Regions from separate parts of the Staphylococcus pasteuri genome, predicted to be linked through region 1. Evidence: riboswitches for the same ligand, from Rfam matches in the RefSeq annotation. Region 1 holds a riboswitch; the other holds the start of a gene.
What was found. Region 1 has a riboswitch for FMN ahead of Q4528_RS04820 (ECF transporter S component). Riboswitches for the same ligand answer to the same signal wherever they lie in the genome.
Positions count from the first base shown of each region.

Region 2: it holds a riboswitch for FMN, as region 1 does, so the genes downstream of both, ribD (bifunctional diaminohydroxyphosphoribosylaminopyrimidine deaminase/5-amino-6-(5-phosphoribosylamino)uracil reductase RibD) here and Q4528_RS04820 (ECF transporter S component) in region 1, are expected to answer to the same signal.

Region 1 covers NZ_JAUOQO010000003.1:236,099-242,942, reverse strand. Annotated here, with positions in the region: gene Q4528_RS04835 (RecQ family ATP-dependent DNA helicase) at 1-282, opposite strand, end outside; gene Q4528_RS04830 (YpbB family protein) at 263-1,231, opposite strand; gene Q4528_RS04825 (ferredoxin) at 1,343-1,591, shown strand; gene Q4528_RS04820 (ECF transporter S component) at 1,816-2,364, opposite strand; FMN riboswitch at 2,426-2,575, opposite strand; gene Q4528_RS04815 (ATP-binding protein) at 2,815-4,575, opposite strand; gene Q4528_RS04810 (response regulator) at 4,559-5,284, opposite strand; gene Q4528_RS04805 (pseudouridine synthase) at 5,409-6,149, opposite strand; gene scpB (SMC-Scp complex subunit ScpB) at 6,142-6,684, opposite strand; gene Q4528_RS04795 (segregation and condensation protein A) at 6,677-6,844, opposite strand, start outside.
Region 2 covers NZ_JAUOQO010000009.1:48,492-55,335, reverse strand. Annotated here, with positions in the region: gene Q4528_RS10565 (alpha/beta fold hydrolase) at 87-914, opposite strand; gene Q4528_RS10560 (proline dehydrogenase family protein) at 1,147-2,148, shown strand; gene ribH (6,7-dimethyl-8-ribityllumazine synthase) at 2,189-2,647, opposite strand; gene Q4528_RS10550 (bifunctional 3,4-dihydroxy-2-butanone-4-phosphate synthase/GTP cyclohydrolase II) at 2,660-3,841, opposite strand; gene ribE (riboflavin synthase) at 3,858-4,490, opposite strand; gene ribD (bifunctional diaminohydroxyphosphoribosylaminopyrimidine deaminase/5-amino-6-(5-phosphoribosylamino)uracil reductase RibD) at 4,497-5,540, opposite strand; FMN riboswitch at 5,699-5,828, opposite strand; gene Q4528_RS10535 (FAD/NAD(P)-binding protein) at 6,027-6,844, opposite strand, start outside.

The DNA.
Region 1 (6,844 bases):
TTTTTCATTTTCATCCATACCTGAGTGTATACAACTAACGGCATGTTCTCCATTTAATTTCATTTGCATAACTTGATCATCCATTAATGAAATTAGAGGTGAAATAACAAGTGTAGGTTTTTCTAAAATATATGTAGGTAGTTGATAACACAAGCTTTTACCGCTGCCTGTTGGCAATATGCCAAGTGTATGTTGTTGATTTATAACACTGGTTATTATTTCTTCTTGTCCGGGTTTAAATGAATCAAATCCAAACCATTGTTTAAGTTTCTCTTGTAGCAACTATGTCACCTCTTTCTATACCAACAATCATCAATTTTATTTGAAAGTATGATAGTTTAGAGAATTGTTGTTTATATTCTCGAAGTTTCAATCCTAAATTTGAGCTATAGTAATTTATAAAAATGTCTTTTTCCGATAAATCAATAAATGTTTCATAATCGTGCATATATCCTTTTATAAATAATTCTAATAAGTGGTCTTCTATAGTGTTAATTTTAACGTTTTGAATAGTTGCAATTTCTTGGGGTGATTGACCTTGTTGTAGTTGTCTGTATGTCATTTTTGTTTTATTTAGTAATGTGGGTAAAATAATTGTCTGATGTAGTATAGGATAGTCGTTATTATTTTCGAGTTCATACATCAGGTCTACTAATTGATTCATTTCCAATTCAAATAATTCTTCTTGGCTTATGGATTCTATTAAACTTACTTGTTGTCTAGTATACATAGGCTCTTCATAGCCTTGTAAATAATAATGCAAATAAATATGTTCATTTTTACTTGCTAATTTATCAAATAGTTGATGAATTTCATTATAAACTTGTGTTTCTAGCTGCTGTTCTCTGATTAGTTTGTATATATCTTTAACACGTTGTTGTATGTATGTTTGTTGAGCAATAGGGACGAATTTATATGCTTGATGTTGACTTTGGGAAACTGTTTGAATCAGTAGCTGTATACAATTAAATGTCTTAATAAGACTGTCATAAGTAAATCTAGGATGTATTTTAATTTCGTATAAAGCATCATAATTATCTAATTCGTTTAAATATCGCTCAAAAGACGGATATTTTAATCGTGGTAAACTATGATATAATGACAAAAGTTGTTGACTACAAGCGTCGAAAAATGTTTGATGAGATTTCTTTCCCATCAAAATATTATATACACTTTTATTTGTTTTGTAGTTGAATGCATGTTGATAAGCATGTTTGATAATTTGATACAAAATGAACCCTCACTCTATAAAACGAATATATTGAAAATTAGACTATCGATGTCTACAATAGTAGTATTGTATTTACTAGTGTAGCATTTTTTTCAAAGGAGGCGAATGAAATTGGCTAAATATACAATCGTTGATATGGATACTTGTATTGCATGTGGTGCATGTGGTGCAGCAGCTCCAGATATCTATGATTATGATGACGAAGGTATAGCATACGTAATCCTTGATGATAACCAAGGTACTGCAGAAGTGCCTGAAGAGTTATATGAAGATATGGAAGATGCACTAGAAGGTTGTCCTACTGACTCTATTAAAATTGAAGAAGAGCCGTTCGATGGTGACGCGCTTAAATTTGAATAATAAATATTTAAATCTCCCTATCACAATCACATTTTGTGAAGGGAGATTTTTTAGATCGTCGACAAAGTTATTGACTTTGCAGGCAGCTTTATATGTACATATTTTTCCAAGGTACAGTTTCAGTCTATAATTCTATACAGATAAATCTGTAAGAATTTATTTAGTCTTCAACTAGTACTGTTCCTTTGGGAGTCAGCACATTAATACTGCCCTATATTTTTATATTATAAATGTATATTATTTTTAACTCTGTTATATATGAAGAAGAATATCAGTGAGATAACAATTCCTTTAATAATATTGAAAGGAATAACACCAGATACGATAATTACTTTTAGGTTATGGACAATGTCTGTTAAGTTAAATATCATACCGTAAAGTGGTAGTAAAACGAAATAATTTAAGATACTTAACACGATTGTCATAACAATTGTACCGACAATAAGTCCCATTGTTAAAGATTGATTACTACGTTTATTTTTATAAATATAGTAAGCAGTTAATAGGAAACTTGTAATTGCAAGGAAGTTGGCAACTGGCCCAACTGGATCTCCCATGTTAAAGAAAAAGTTAAGTAAGTTCTTAATAAAAGCGACAATTATACCAGCTACTGGCCCTAATAAAAATGTAGCTAGCAATGTAGGTACATCACTAAAATCTAAAGTTAAGTATGGTGGTAAAAATGGCAATGGAAATTTAATGAAAGTTAATACAAATGCCACAGCACTTAACATACTTATTGTAATTAAACGTTTGTTTTGGTTTTGTTGCATATTAAATTTTCTCCTTTCATTCATCTTGCTAGAAAAGGAGGAAATTTGCACAACAAAAAACCTCCATCTTCTCCCATCCAGACTATACTGTCGGCTTCAGAATCTCACTGAATCAAGCAAAAAGAACGCATACATTTATACATTTGTTCTTCTAGCGTCGCAGGCTTTATTTACTGCCGGTTGGGAATTACACCCGACCCCGAAGATGAATTGAATATTATTTTTTTATTTAAATATATCATACATGATAACTTTGTAATGCACAATGCGTTTGCTCGTTAGAGTGTTGATATCATTCCTAATAGTGACACTAAATAAATTGATATGGATTTCTAATAGTTTGTATTAGTAATTTTAGTTGGAAATCCAAGTTATACATTTTTAATATCGCACTCAAAAAAGCACTAAGATGATTTCATGTTAATCACCTTAGTGCTTTTAGCTTGTTAATTATATTTTGGACTGATCAATTTTAGGTAATTTAATAATAAATGTAGTACCTTCTCCTAGTTGGCTTTCTACTTCTATAGAACCACCATGCTCCTCAATGATCATTTTACATATAAATAGTCCTAAACCAGTACCTTGTTTGCCTCTTTTTCTTGAGGCATCTACTTTATAAAAGCGGTCAAATACTTGTTGTAAATGTTCCGGAGCTATACCAGTACCTGTATCTTGAATGCGTAAAATATCTTGATTGTCATTTTCATCTGTAGTAACTGATATAGTGTCGCCAGGTTGAGTATATCTTGACGCATTATCTATCAAGTTAGTTAACACTTGATCCATTCTATCCATATCATAGCTCCATAAATTATCATTGTTCACATCGAAATACATGTTTAATTCTAAATCAGTAGCTTGTTGGCGGTATTTCATATTCATCTTATTTAATAAATCTGAAATAGGTTGTATTTCTTTTTCTACTGATAAGCCTTCTGCATCCATACGTGCAACATTTAATAATTCGTTTACTAATCGATTTAATCGTTTAGATTCATCTAGAACAATAGCTAAGGATTCATGAATCTCGTCAGGTTCTGTCACTATACCATCTACAATAGATTCAGTATATCCTTGTAATAGCGCTATTGGAGTACGTAATTCGTGAGATACATTAGCTATGAAATCTTTTTTCATTTGATCTAAATTATGTTCATTTGTCATATCACGAATAATCGCTACAATACCGCTTCTTCCATCATTTTGGATTCTATCAATATAGCTCATAATAACGACGTAGTATCTTGTATTAGCTTCCAATTCTTGGAATTGTGTTTCTTTTGTATTAAAGGTTTGTTCAATTTGTTGTTCTATTGATTCAACAGCACATTCATCTAAGTTATGGAAGACTTGGTCTGCCATTTTATTAGATATAATGATTTCTTTTTGCTCATTAATACCTATTACACCTTCAACCATTGAATTAATTAAACTATCACGTATATTCTTAGATGTTGATAATGCTTCAACATGCTCTTGAATTTCAAAACTCATGTTATTAAATGCACGAGACAATTCACCAATTTCGTCTTTTGTAGTAACAGATGTAATTTGTGAATAATCACCTTGCGATACTTTTTGAGCTTGATTTCTAAGTTGACGTAAAGGTTTTGTGATTCGTGATGATAAGAAAAATGCAAAAACAGTACTCACCGCTAAGAATATAATTGCTGTTATTAATATAATGATAGTAATCGCATTATTTGTATCCTCAATAGATTTTAAATCTTTAAAAATGAATACACCACTATAGTTTGAATCACTACCATCTTGAGCTTTCATTGGATAACCAACAAGTATATAAGGATGAGATTTACCCTTTTCATTAATAGTGACATTACGTGTTAATGATTCACCATGTTCAAATACATTATTAAATTCTTTATTACTTTTAATTTCTTTAAGCATGGATTGCTTTGATGATGACGTTGTTTGTTGATAGGCAGTGTTATTATTTTTCATAATAATTAAACCACCTGGATTATCTATTAGCGTTTGACTATTTTTAATGGCTATATTTTGATTTTGAGAGCTTTCTACTAAATGACTAATTCGTTTGGCGTCTTCTTTAATTGAGTCTTCAGCTTCTTGAGTATAATAATATTGAATAAACGTAATGAGCGCGGCACTTAATAAAATTAAAACTGTCGTTACTATAAAGATTATAGTTAACCACAGTTTTATTACTACACTATTTAGCCGGTTCATCGTTAGCATTTACCTCAAATTTGTAGCCGACTCCCCAAACCGTTTGTATCATATGAGCTGCGTCACTTGATACTTTGTTAAGTTTTTCTCTCAATCTTTTAACATGCGTATCTACTGTACGCAAATCGCCATAGAATTCATAATGCCAAACTTCTTTTAATAATTGTTCTCTTTCAAAAACTTTGTTAGGTGTTTTTGCTAAATAAATTAAAAGTTCGTATTCTTTTGGCGTTAAATTTACCTGTTCATTATCAGCTAATACTCTATGTGCATCGTTATCTATAATTAAATGATTAAATTCAATTACATCTCTTGCATGAGGTTCACTTTTCTCAGGTGTTGTTGATTGTGTTCTTCTTAATAACGCTTTGACTCTTAATACCACTTCTCTTGGTGAGAATGGTTTTACAATATAGTCGTCGGCACCTGACTCAAATCCTTCAACACGATTTGTTTCTTCACCTTTAGCAGTAAGCATTATGATAGGAGTATCTTTATGCTCACGTAATTGAGTGGCTACTTCGATACCGTCCAATTCCGGTAACATTAAATCTAGAAGAATGCACGCATAATCATTTTCCATTGCAAGTTGTAAAGCTTCTTTACCATTACTTGCTTCATGTGTTTCAAAAGATTCTCTTTCTAAATAAAGCTTTAGTAATCTTCTGATTCTGTCTTCGTCGTCAACGATAAGTATTTCATTCGTCATAATACTAATTTACCTCCCACACATGCTGTTCATTTCATTTGTTATTATAGCATATGAAATAATATTTAAGTTAGTATTTAAAATAACTTTGTGAAAAAAATCTCAAACATTAATTTCTACTATCTTATACATTACCATTTTCAGCTAAATGTCTAATAGTTTTAACTTCATGTGGTGTAAGTACTCGCCCTTCACCAGCATTTAACCCTTTTAAATCTAACGGTCCAAACTGGATACGAGTTAATTTACTAACTTGATGGCCGAAATGTTCAAACATACGACGTACTTGTCTATTTCTACCTTCACTTATTGTTATTTCCACTAATGTAGTATTCTTGTCTTTATCTTGATTTTTAACTTTAACTTGAGCTGGTTGTGTAAACCCATCTTCAAGTTCAATACCTTTTTCTAAAGCTTTCACTTCTTCACGCATCAAATAACCTTTAAGTTTAGCTACATATTTCTTTTTAATATGGTATCTAGGGTGTGTCATTAAATTAGTAAATTCACCATCATTAGTTAACAATAATACACCTGATGTATCGTAATCTAATCTACCAACTGGGTATATACGTGTTTCGATATCTTTAAAGTAATCAGTAACAACTTTACGACCACGATCGTCAGATACACTCGTAATAACTTGAGCTGGTTTATTAAATAAAATATAAAGTTTATCTTCTTGTTCTAATTTAATTCCTTCAACTTCTACAGTGTCAGAACTTGAAACTTTAGTTCCTAATTCAGTAACTACTTGACCGTTTACTTTAACCTTGCCATCTGTAATTAGTGTTTCTGCTTTACGGCGTGACGTATAACCACTACTTGCAATTCTTTTTTGTAATCTTTCTAATTCTTTACTCATTTGTATCTCCTTTTTGATTTACCAAGTTACTAAAGAATGCGTCCATTTCTTCGTCATCTTCTTGAGTGGTTGGTAAATCTTCTAATTTTTCTATACCAAATACATTTAAAAATAGATCTGTTGTAATTAATTGTTGACTACGTGAATTTTGGACTTCTTTTGCTTCAACTAGACCTCTTGCAATAAGTGTTTTAACAGCGCCGTCAGAATTGATACCTCTAATCATTTCAATATCGCTTCTAGTTAGTGGTTGATTATAAGCAATGATAGATAAAGTTTCCATCGCTGCTTGAGATAATTTCATTTTAGACTTCTGCTCTATGAGGGCTTCGATATAATTTGCCGCTTCTTTCTTAGTAGTAAGAACACAAGTTGTTCCAAATTGTTGAATGATGAGACCATTTGACTCATAAGTTTCGATTAACTTTTTTAATTCATCTTCATTTACTTCTAATATTTCGAGCAACTGTTTAACTTCTAGTCCTTCATCACCAGAGGTATATAACAAAGCTTCTAATATGCCGTGCTTATTCAACGCTGTAATTCACTCCTCTTAAAATGTTAATATCATCAAAATTATGGTGTTGTTCAATATTAATGATACCTGATTTAGACATTTCTAAAATTGCTAAAAAGTGTGTGACCACTTGTTCGATTGGTTCTGTAAATGTAAATAGACTAAAGAAATTAAATGA
Region 2 (6,844 bases), on a different contig from region 1:
AACTACAAATTAAAAAACATTTTACGTATTTTTGCCTATCAACCTTATAAAAAAGTGAATTAATATCCTACTATTTAAGTAGGTGTTTATATATCTTCTATCTCTTCTTCCTCAACGATGAAGCCCATTGTGTTAACACTATTATTTAAAAATGTAAGTACATAACGCATGACTTGATCACGTTCTGGTTCATTATGTATTTCATGATACAGACCATTCCATACTTTATAATATAATTCATTAGTAGCAAGCTTATCTTTTAGTTCTTTTGTGGCAGAAATATCAGAAATAATATCTTCTGTACCAAACATAATTAATGTCGGTAGTGATTTAATATCTTTAATGTGTTCCATTGTTTCTTTCATTGTTTCACTGACTAAGTTATACCAATGATATGTCACTTTTTTTAACATTAAAGCATCATTTTCAGTTTCTTCAATGACCTCATCATTACGAGTTAAATCTTGTGCTGTGATACCAATTTTAAAACGAGTATCTTTAGATGCTTTACCAACATTAGAAAGCAATTTATTCTTTCTACCTTTGCCTGATTGATTAAATTCTAATAGTGGTGAAATTAACATTAGTCCTTCAATAGGTAATTCAACACGTTCAAGTAAATTTAATAAGATTAACCCACCTAAACCAACTCCAAGGACAAATGTTGGAATTTTATATTCATTGGCTATCTTAATCCACTCTAGAACATTTTCATGATATTCATTAAAATCTTCAATTTGACCTTTATTTGCTCGAGATGTCTGTCCTTGTCCAGGTAAATCACCCATAATAACATGATAACCATTTCTTCTTAACATCGTAATGACATAAGCATATCGACCTGTATGTTCTAATATATTATGAGCAATGACAACAACGCCTTTCGCGTCATTTTCAGTTTCCCACTTCCACATTCTATAATTGCTCCTTTATCAATAGTCTTTAGTATCATAATTATAGCAAAACATAACAATTGAATGCCATTTTAAATAATCAACTTATTTATTTGGTATCAAACCATTTACTTTTGATGTAATTTTGCAATAAATTTTATTAATTTCTTTATGTAAACGCTTTCTTGAATAAATGTTTCATGATACACTATTTTTAAACAATGATTGTTATTGGGTTATGGAGGTATGTACGATGGGAGTTTTTAAAAATATATTTATAGCTTTGTCTAATAACAAATATTTAAATGACGCAGCTAAGCAAGTCGGTCCTAGAATGGGTGCTAATAAAGTTGTTGCTGGGAACACAATTCCACAATTGATAGAAACAATTGAATATTTAAATGAAAATAAAATTTCAGTTACTGTGGATAATTTAGGGGAATTTGTTACGACTCAGAAAGAAAGTCAAAAAGCTAAAGAAGAAATCCTTGAAATAATGGAAGCTATCAATCAATATAATGTTGATGCACATATGTCTGTTAAATTAAGTTTGCTAGGAAGTAATTTCGATTTAGATCTTGCATACCAAAATTTAAGAGAAATTTTACTAAAAGCTAACGAATATGACAATATGCATATTAATATTGATACTGAAAAATATGATAGTCTTCAACAAATTGTAGAAGTATTAGATAAATTAAAAGGTGAGTTTAAAAATGTAGGAACAGTTATTCAAGGTTATTTATACGATGCCGAAAAACTGATAGATAAATACCCTAATTTACGATTAAGATTAGTTAAAGGTGCATATAAAGAAGATGAAACAATAGCGTACCAAACTAAAGAAGACATCGATGCTAATTATATTAAAATTATCGAAAAACGTCTTTTAAACGCAAAAAATTTTACATCAGTTGCTACTCATGATCATGAAATCATTAGCCATGTAAAACAATTTATGAAAGAAAATCATATTGAAAAAGATCAAATGGAATTCCAAATGTTATACGGTTTCCGTTCTGACCTAGCCCAATCAATTGCAAATGAAGGTTATCATTTCACTGTTTATGTTCCTTATGGTGATGATTGGTTTGCTTACTTTATGAGAAGATTAGCTGAAAGACCTCAAAACTTATCATTAGCTGTAAAAGAATTCGCAACGCCAGAAACGCTTAAAAAAGCAGGATTATTTTCAGCAATTGTACTAGGATCTGCTTCTATTTTAGGCTTAATTTCAAAGTATATTCGTAAATAAGAAAACAAAAACTCGGTTGAAAACAACCGAGTTTTTATAATTAAAATTGTTTTATTAAATTAGCCATTTCGATTGCGCTTACTGCTGCTTCTGCACCTTTATTACCTGCTTTAGTTCCAGCACGTTCAACAGCTTGTTCAATACTTTCAGTTGTTAATATACCAAAAATGACTGGTACATCTGTTGCTTCATTTGCTTTGGAAACGCCTTTCGCTACTTCATTACAAACATAGTCATAGTGTGATGTTGCACCTCTAATTACACATCCTAATGTAACAACCGCATCATAATCACCTTTTTGAGCTAGTTTTCTTGCCACCATAGGGATTTCAAATGCACCTGGTACATAGGCAACATCAATATTACTTTCATCAACATCATGTCTAATAAATGTATCTTTTGCACCTTCTAATAATCTACCAGTGATAAAATCATTAAATCTACTAACTACGATAGCTACTTTTAAATCTTTACCTATTAATTTACCTTCAAAATTCATTTTAATATCCTCCTAAATTAAATGTCCCATTTTTTCTTTTTTAGTTGTCATATAATCATGATTATATTTAGTTTCTGGTACTATAAGTTCTATACGTTTTTGAATATTAATACCGTATTCTGTTAAGCCTTCAAATTTCTTAGGATTATTACTTAACAAATTTACTTTTTCAACGTTAAAGTATTTAAGAATTTGTGCAGCAATATTATAATCTCGTAAATCATCATCAAATCCTAAAGCTAAGTTAGCCGTTACAGTATCATAGCCTTTTTCTATTAATTCATATGCTCGTAATTTGTTCATTAGGCCTATACCTCGACCTTCTTGAGGTAAATAAATAATCATTCCACCATGTTGTTCAATATATTCCATTGAAGCTTCAAGCTGTGCACCACAGTCACATCTTTGACTATGGAAAATATCTCCAGTAAGACACGCTGAATGGATACGAACATTTTCATGAGGACGAACTTCTCCTTTAGTCACTACAACAATTTCTTCATCACTAAAGTCAGTCGTAAAACCATACATATCAAAAGTACCAAAGTCTGTCGGCATTTTAACTTTTGCATTTAAATTCACATGTGATTCATTAATACGTCGATACTCTATTAAACTTTCTATAGTTATCATTACCAAACCATGTTTTTCTTTAAAAGCTTGAAGATCTTCGCCTTTTGCCATTGTTCCATCTTCATTCATAATTTCACAAATAACACCAGCAGGTTTAGCACCTGTCATTTTTGCTAGATCTACTGCCGCTTCTGTATGGCCATTTCTTTCAAGTACGCCATTGTCTTTAGCAATTAATGGGAACAAATGGCCAGGTCGGTTAAAGTCTTCAGCTTTAGATTCATCATTAATTAAAGCTCTCGCAGTTAATGTTCTTTCATGAGCACTAATACCTGTTGTTGTATCAATATGATCAACACTTACAGTAAAATTAGTCCCGAATACATCTGAATTGTTTGTTTCCATTGGATTTAAAGATAACTTATCACTGATACTTGAACCAATTGGTGAACAAATTAAACCTCTTGCTTCTTTAGCCATAAAATTAATAGTTTCATCTTTCATCCATTCAGTAATTGCAATAAGGTCTCCTTCATTTTCCCTATCTTCGTCATCGACTACAATTATACTGTCTCCTTTTTTTAAAGCATCTAATGCATGTTCAATTTTGTCGAATTCCATATATTATTTCCTCCCCCTAAAAACCAAATGCTTTTAGTTTTTCTTCAGTCAAATTAGATTTATTTTGCTTAAATATATTTTCTACATATTTAAAGAGCACATCTGATTCTAGATGAACTTTATCTCCTACCTTTTTATTCGATAAAATAGTAGATCGTCTTGTTTCAGGAATCAAATGAATATCAAAAGCATCTGAATGGAGATCAAAAATAGTTAAACTTGTTCCATCGACAGTTATAGATCCTTGCTTAACCATTTGATTAAGTAATGACTTGGATGCTTGAATTTTAATAATCATAGAATTAGCAGATTCATTAATTTTTATTATTGTGCCTAAGTCATCAACATGACCTAAAACAAAATGGCCACCAAAACGTCCATTTCCACTCATAGCACGTTCTAAGTTTACTTCGGTATGACGCTGTACGTCAGCAAGATAGGTTTTATTTTCTGTACCTTTAATCACTTGTACAGAAAACGATTGTTCATCAAAATCTATAACAGTCAAACATGCACCGTTTACACTAATTGAATCGCCAACATGCATATCTTCTAATATTTTATCTGCAGCAATAACTAAAGTTCTAACTGATTGCTGAGTAAGAACTTGTTGAACAGTACCAACTTCTTCAATGATGCCTGTAAACACCTGCAATCACTTCTTTCGCAAGATTAATTTAATATTTTGATTAATTAACGTGGAATTAACAATTTCAAATTGTGTAGTGTCTGGTAGTGCTATCGTTTTATCAGTTTTGAAAAATTGATATTTACCAGAACCACCTATTATTTTCGGGGCAAAATAAAGTACTAGGTGATCTAGATGATCAGATTGGAGAAATTCTGAAGTAATTTCGGGACCTGCTTCGACTAACAATTTCCCGATACCTTTTTGATATAAGTCTTTCAAAATTGACTCAATATCACATTGATTCATATATATTATAGTTATATTATTTTTTTCTGTTGTTAACGTTTTATTCTCTGTGTAAATCCAAATTGGAGATGAGTCATCATTGAAAAGTTGTTGTTGAAAATCCAACTTACCACTTTTACTTAAAATGACACGAACAGGATGTTTACCATCTTCAATCCGAGTAGTATATAAAGGATCGTCTGCTTCAATCGTTTTTCTTCCTGTTAATACTGCATCGTGGTTATGACGTAATTGATAGACATCCTTTTTAACATCTTTGTTAGTAATCCATTTACTTTCACCATTATCTGTAGCCTGTTTCCCATCTAAGCTTGCTGAGACTTTAACTGTTAATTCTGGTATCTCATTACGTTTAGCAGTAAAGAAATCTTGATATAGTTGTGCGGCTACAGCGTTATATTGAAATTCAACTTCAATACCTGCATTTTGTAATATGTCATCACCTTGTGATATTAATGTTGTATCTTTAACAGCATAAATCACTTTTTGAATTCCTGCTTCTATAATTTTATTTACACAAGGAGGAGTAGAGCCATGATGTGTACATGGTTCTAATGATACATATATTGTTGCACCTTTTGCTTCTGATTTCGCCATGTCTAAGGCTTGAACTTCAGCGTGTTTATCGCCTTTACGCAAATGTGCACCAATACCTACAATTCTGCCATTTTTGACTACTACAGAACCTACAGGTGGATTTACACCAGTTTGACCATCAACCATTTGTGCAAGTTGGATGGCATAATTCATAAAATTACTCAATATATCACCTCTAAAATTAAAAAACCTTATACCATTGAAAATTATTGTTTCAAGGCATAAGGCAATTTATATATCTTTATAAAAGCATATTTATACTTAACATAAACATACTTCATTAAACACATACTTATACAAATATATGTTAGTGTCGATAATCGTCATTCTTTCTCCCATCCAGACTTTAACTGTCGGCTCTAGATTCTCACTAGATCAGCCACTAACAAATGTTAGCAGGTCGCAGGCTTTATCACTGCCGGTTGGGAATTACACCCTGCCCCGAAAGAATTGAATATGAAATTGTTAAAGGTTAATTGAGTATCGTAATCTCAATGACTACAATTCAAATTCTACTACACCTATTTCAAAAAAACAATTACTATACATTGTACTTAATTAAAGAGATAGATTTAATTTTAATTATCAAATTTTATTTTTAACTATAATCAAATACCAGATAAGTATTTAATTTTATTAGATATTTAAGGATTAATGATTCTCTTTATCAAGGTTATCCAAATCTTGTTGTGTTTCATATAATCTATCAACAGCGTTGGCTACTTGATTCACAATCATTTTGACACCGTTTCTAAGTTTATTAACCCCATTAGTCATTTGACCTATAGCAATAACATTCGTTAGTGTACCAAATCTAGGGCTAATCACTTGGTTTGTCTCTGGTATGATTTGAATACCGCCCATTGGATGTGCCTGAACAATTTGTCTATTTTCAAGATTTAGTATTAATTGATCATCTTCATCCAGTTCATTTAAATGAGTTTTAGAACCAGTAGCGTTAATAACCACATCAAAATCTTCAATATCTTTTTCCTCTTCATATTGTAAATGGAATAATCCATCGTCGTGATAAATGTTTCTTAAATTTTTACGAATAATTAATGCTTCGTTTTCTAATAAATCTATAAGTAAACGGGCAGTTCTAGGAGGCATAGGATTGGAATTAAGTTGAATTATTTTTGTATAACGACGATTAAATTCTTGTTGATCTTCAATACTTAAACTATTCCAAATCCAATTTAAATTCTCTTTTAACAGTTCAACGATACTTTGAAATATGCCAATTTCCTTTTCATGTTCCAAATCAAATTGTAAATCTTTAATGTGGTCTCCAGTTCTTCTATTAACTAGTTTTTCAAAATTAATGCCATAATCTTTGCATTCTTTTAAAAATAAATCAACTGCTGTATCTAAAGGCACATTGCCATAATTTTGAGCTTGTATATCATTGAATCGTTGTTTAGTTAAATGAGTAAATTCTATATCAACCATTTTACCTCTTACACTAG